One region of the Colwellia sp. BRX8-5 genome, then DNA from elsewhere that is predicted to be linked to it. Evidence: predicted binding sites of a transcription regulator. Region 1 holds the regulator's gene; the other holds the start of a gene.
What was found. Region 1 encodes LexA, which represses DNA repair genes until DNA is damaged. Its sites were predicted from a motif close to TACTGTATNNNNATACAGTA; they were not measured.
Positions count from the first base shown of each region.

Region 2: the regulator LexA is predicted to act here: its motif matches at 1,948-1,967, upstream of H4J62_RS09170 (LexA family transcriptional regulator).

Region 1 is NZ_JACGVR010000002.1:142,709-145,921, forward strand. Features, by position in the region: gene coxB (cytochrome c oxidase subunit II) at 1-430, opposite strand, end outside; gene lexA (transcriptional repressor LexA) at 996-1,631, opposite strand; gene H4J62_RS02185 (alpha/beta fold hydrolase) at 1,708-2,526, opposite strand; gene H4J62_RS02190 (DUF6942 family protein) at 2,902-3,213, shown strand, end outside.
Region 2 is NZ_JACGVR010000010.1:90,180-93,392, reverse strand. Features, by position in the region: gene H4J62_RS09180 (EAL and HDOD domain-containing protein) at 1-186, shown strand, start outside; gene H4J62_RS09175 (Y-family DNA polymerase) at 278-1,534, opposite strand; gene H4J62_RS09170 (LexA family transcriptional regulator) at 1,522-1,935, opposite strand; gene H4J62_RS09165 (PolC-type DNA polymerase III) at 2,087-2,701, shown strand; gene H4J62_RS09160 (endonuclease/exonuclease/phosphatase family protein) at 2,868-3,213, shown strand, end outside.

The DNA of each region.
Region 1 (3,213 bases):
AAACGGAGTAGAACTCAATATCTTGATCAAAATATTTGTAATGCCATTTCCACTGAGAGGCGGTAACTTGAATGGTAACGTCAGAATCGTCGTTATTTTCCATTTCAATCAGTGTTTTTGTTGCTGGTACAGCCATAGCGATAAGAATGACAATGGGAATTGCTGTCCAGAGGATTTCTACTTTTGTACTTTCATGAAAATCTGCTGATTTAGCCCCTTTGGATTTTCGATGGAAAACCATTGACCAAAACATAGCACCAAAAACGACCACACCAATTGCTACACATATATACATTGCGAGCATATGTAGATCGTAAACATCTCTACTTACTTCTGTTACACCCTTGGTCAGATTTAATTGCATATCTGCCCAAGCTGAACTGGAAAGAACACTCCCCAACAACAGCCAACCTAGGTTACGTCTTTTCACACGACATCTCCTTCACCCTATAAAAGTTTAAAACTTGATACCTAGGACAAAACACATCCTTTAGTACGGATTTTTATTATTTTCTTAGCGATTTTGTTATCAACCAGTTAGCGTCGACAACATCGCCTTATATTTATATTTGTACACATTCCAAACTAGAATTACTTAAAAGTTGATCTGGGTCAATTTAAAAATCGAGCTATTTTAAAATAAAAACCAATAAAAACAATAGAGTATCAACTCTAATACAGGCAAAGGCCTAATAACAAAGGGCTGTAGCCGTAGTATTAAAAATAAACAGCTGAGTATAAATACGCGTATTGTAAAAATTGATCTTGGTTGTTTTTTAATCAGAGAAAGATAAAGTTGTTTGAATGGGCTTTAGAATGAAAATTATTCTTAGTAAAGAGAAAGGTTTGCATGAAAAGAATACGAAAGGTTAGAAAAGCAAACTTTAGCCTATTTTATACACTAAAGTTTGCGGAGCAGTTTTACATATTTAATACTATATTTGTTAGATAAATTGGCTTAGTTACCACCAAGTTTATTGGATAGGTTAACTTAATTACATCCAGTCTGCCGAGCGAATAACGCCAACAGCCAACCCTTCAATATTAAACTCTTGATCAGACAAATCGACTTTTATAGGAGAGAAGTCATCATTTTCAGCATGTAAGTAAACGATGTTACCTTCTCGTTTATAACGTTTAACCGTAACATTTTCTTCGACACGAGCAACAATTACTTGGCCATTCTGTACATCGGTCGTTTGATGAACCGCTAACAAGTCACCATCAAGTATGCCGATATTTTTCATGCTTTCGCCATTAACTCTCAATAAGTAATCAGCAGCTGGGTGGAACAAATTACCATCAACTTTGTAATGATCTTCAACATGCTCTGCAGCTAAAATAGGTTCACCTGCAGCCACTCTGCCGATTAAAGGTAAACCGGCTTCTTCCATTAACTTCTCAGTCAAACGAATGCCGCGAGAAGTACCTGGCAACATTTCTATATAGCCTTTTTTAGCCAAAGCTTTTAAATGTTCCTCTGCTGCATTTGCTGATTTAAAGCCAAAAAACTTGGCTATTTCAGCACGCGTTGGTGGCATGCCCGTATCGCTTATTTTGTCTTTGATCAGATCAAAAACTTGTTGTTGTCGGTTCGTTAGAGGGCGTAATTCGCTGATTTCATTTAGCATAGGGAGCCTGTAAATTTACACAGTTGTTACTGTGAGTATATACAGGTCGTTAGTAAAGGCAAGTTTTCTAGTCGAATTATTTTTGAAAACTCCCTGATTTTAAATAATGGATAACTTGTTCGATAACTTTTTCGTTTTTCATCATAAATGGATGGGTCGTTTCCATTTCAATGTGATCATTCATACCATCAAGTTTGGTACTAGCAACCGAAACTTTACCATCATCTTTATCAGGAATAAGTGTTGATAATATCCAATTAATACTTTGATTACCGGCAATAACACCCAAATCAAAATTAGCATTGCCAAGGTTACTAGGGACACTGAATTCGCCGGTACCTAATTGCATACCCGCATCACCATTGATGAAACTAAAACCAGGTGTATTTTTTAGTTTATCAACAACTTCACTGCCTTTGTTTGGTGGACCTAGCATCACGACTTTATGTAAATTAGGTATTTTATGCATACTTAAATATTGGCGAACTAATATACCGCCCATTGAATGGGTAACAAAGTTAACTTGGCGATTTTCACAAATTAATAGCGCTTTAGAAATCACTTTTTCAGCCAACTCTTCTATCGAATAATCTCTAGAAGGGTAGTTGATATTTATCACAAAATATCCTTCTGCTAACAATCGTTTTTCAATAGCTTTCATGGAGTTAGCCGAACGTGCAAGCCCATGCAGTAAAATTACACATTCACCATTAGCTAAAGAATCTGCTGGCTCTTCAAAAGAAGCTTGAATTTTATAGCCACGTTCAACCGAAGTATCTAAGCTTTCTTGTTCAATCATATTTTTTAAACGAGTTTCTGCATCAGTAATTTTTTTACTAAATTGTTCTTTAAGTAGCGCTAGGTCTGACTTAAGTGCTGCAATTTTTTCATTCATAGCTGCGCTCCATCATTTTTTTTTAGAATTCATTATTGATACTGTAGTCATGTTAAACAGCAGCTAAGCAATATATTTTTAGCTGCCACAAATATAAAATATAAAACAGTTTTCTCCAACAAAATTTGAAACCATTACCCTTGTAATGTCATTTTTTTCGATAAACTTCTCGCGTGGACCTTTAAATAGCCATAGAAAGCTATACGATATTAACATTTTATATTAGTTATCTGTTAGACATTGATAATCTTCAATCGATCTAACTTTACCAGTAACTACATACATTCAAGCAAAAAAATTTTAAGGACGTTTTACTTGTCTCGATTATAAATTTACAATTCAACATACCCCCCACGTAAAATGAGTTAAGTACCATTGAATGTTATTGGTTTAGGTTGCTCAAACTTTAGCGTCGCCGTTTATATTGGCAATAAACCGAGTATGCTTGAATATCAGCAATTATCTTGTCTATCGCCGCTAACCTTGGGCGAAATAGAGATGGTTAATCAAGCTTGTGGCAATGGTTGGCGGAAAGTTTTCAATGTTTATGCGAAGCTGCTTTACGCACTCGATAAAGAAAAATTCGCTTACTCAACACTTGCGCCAACTTGGCAAAAATATCGAGAGCGATTTTTGCTGCAGCAAGGCTCTCAAACGGCTTTATTATTTTCTCCGCCTCAGTTATCA
Region 2 (3,213 bases), on a different contig from region 1:
TCTGATATCAAACTGGCGTTATCTGAGCAACAAGGTGAATTGTCAGAACTATTAACATTGGCTAAGCATTATGAAGTATCAACGAGTAAGCGTGTTACTCGTTGTATTGACAGTAATAAAATTTCTGAAACTAGATTGTTAAATTGTTATTACGACGCATTAAAGTGGGGGATGAACATCTTTTAAGGTGGTAGCCCTTTGACATTTTATATCACTAGCAACTTTATCCTTAAATATTATGAGTTCAAGGTTACAGTGACTAAACTTACGAATAACACTAACAACTAATTTTGGGAATGTCTTGCCAGTTACTCGTGTACTGTGGACTTAAAAAGTGCCGTTTCATTTGCCAGGAGTCTGATTTTCCCTCTGCGCCCAAGGTCAATGTCCCCTTACCGTAACGACTATTAATACTATCAAGACAATTCATTAGTATTGGGTTTGAATGATCAGATAAAAATAAATCAGCTTGTTGATGTTGTCTGCTTTCCAAGGCGATTGCACCGACACCACAACGATAAAAATGCACACCGGGTATAAATATTTCAGCGAGTATTAAACTGACCGCTGTAGCAATATCACAACTATTATCTGTTGCTAAAGGAAAAGTATAAACCATTGTTTGTTTATAATAATTTTCATCATGGGGGGAGCTTGAAGCGAACACGAGCAGTTTTTTGATAAGTGAAGATTGACACCTTACTTTTTTAGCGACTATCGTACTATGGGTAGTTAAGGCTGCTTGTAATGTATGTATATCTACAATACGTTGACCAAAACTACGTGTAGAGAATATTTCCCGTTTAGGTGCTTTTACATCATCCCAGCTTAAACAGCTAATCCCCTTTAATTCGTTAACCGTACGTTCAGTGATAACACTAAATTGCTTGCGCATAATTTTAGGGCACTGCATTGATAATTGATGAGCTGTGCTAATATTTTGCTGCTTTAGTCGCTGAGATATTTTATTACCAATACCCCAAACCTCATTTACCGCCATTTTTTCTAATATTTCTTTCGCACTTTGCGCGTTATCAATAATGGCAACACCCTGGTAACCGTCAAGTTTTTTAGCTGCATGATTTGCTGCTTTAGCTAAGGTTGATGTTGTGCCAAAGCCAACTCCCACCGGTAACCGAGTTTCTTTCCAAATAGCACGTCTTATTTCATGGCCGTATTGGTGCCAATCTTTAATAACGCCACTATAGTTTTTAAAATGTAAAAATGACTCATCAATTGAGTAAATATATTGGTCATCACAATACCTAGCAATAACATTCATCATTCTTTCACTTAAGTCAGCATATAGCTCGTAGTTGGAAGAGCGTACCACTACACCATGCTTATGTAGTAAGTCCTTTATCTTAAAATAGGGGGTGAATTTTGGAATACCCAGCCGTCGAGCAATAGGACAAACAGCACAAATGCAGCCGTCGTTATTCGTTAAAACAACAACGGGCTTGTTTCTTATGCTCGGGTCGAAGACTTTTTCTGCGCTGGCATAAAAAGATACTGCATCAACTAATGCATACATGCGGTTAATTCAGGAGCTTGATGATGGAGTCGAATAGAGCGAGTAACAATACCTTCTAATTGAAAGTCGTCTTCGGGCTTGATGCTAACTGGCGCAAAATCTTTAGACGCTGATAACAGCCGAGCTTGCTTTTTATCAATCAACTTACAGACAAAGCAGCCATTGTAATTTGCCACGATGACATCACCATTTCTGGCGGTGAGTGAGCGATCAACGATAAGTAAATCACCATCAAAAATGCCCACACCCTGCATGGACTCACCAGATGCTTGGCCAATAAATGTGGCATTAGGATGCCTAATAAGAAGTTTATCTAATGATAACCCCAGTTCTTTATACTCGGCTGCGGGTGATTCAAACCCTGAAATACCTGCTTCAATGTAAATAGGAATAACTTTCATTACTTAAATCTCACCTGTGTTTTTATACAGTATAGTTTCTAAGTTGATTATTGAACAGAATAATTTAACATTGCTTACGAGTAATGATTACTTTCATTTTGAAATATAGCCGTTAAAATCAGCGCTGCATAAATTTATAGGGTTAACTTAGATGCATGAAAATGCCAATTCGTTAGTGGTACTTGATTTTGAAACCACAGGACTATCACCCAATCAAGGTGATAGAGCGATAGAAATAGGTGCGGTTAGAATTGTAGACGGTAAGGTTACCGATAAATTTCAATCATTAATGAATCCTGGTTTTAGGATCAGTGGTTTTATTGAGCAATACACCGGAATATCTAATCAGATGCTTGCTAAGGTCGGCTCTTGTGGTGAAGTGATGGCACGATTTGCCGATTTTCTGGGGGACGATAATTTACTTGCCCATAATGCTTCCTTTGATCAAAAATTCTTGGACGCTGAGTTTAATAACATTAATCGAAAATACTTTGGGCAATTTATTTGTTCATTACTTGTCTCTCGCAGAATCAATATAGACGCACCTAATCATAAATTAGGTACGCTTATTCGTTATAAAAATATTCCATCAGATGGGGCTTTTCATCGGGCGTTATTTGATGCTGAGATGACGGCAAAATTGTGGTTGTTGATGCTTGATGATATTGAAGAAAAAATTAACCACGAGTTTGTACCTTTTGCATTAATACAGAAGTTATCAAAGACAGCAAAAAGTGACGTAAGTAAGCTGTTAACTAAATGGTAATTTATCTTGTTGGTTTTTAATTTTTTATCTCAGGTATACTCACAGTTCAACGTTTATTAGAGTTAACATTATCGACTATCCAGATAAAAAAGCCCCAGAAGAAATAGATCCCATACTGCCTTCTATAGCTGTATCAAATTTACAGCTTAAAATAGCTACTTTTAATTTGTTTAATTATCTTGAGCCGCCCAATGCTTTCTATGAATTTGAACGAATTTATAGTGCTGAGCAGTGGCGTAAAAAGCAACATTGGATTGCTGAATATTTACGTGAATATCAACCTGACATTATTGGCTTCCAAGAAGTCTTTAGTCCTGAGTCTCTAGAGCAATTAGTTGCAGAGCAGGGCTATTGTTATTTTGCCGTGGTTGATGAACCACAAGTGATAGATGATTTTATTTATAAACGTCCTGTTGTTGCCATAGCATCTCGTTACCCTATTGTTGAAGTTGCTGCGGTAAAAGCAAACACTGAGCTTGCACTATCATTAGGTTTAACTGATAAATTCTCTT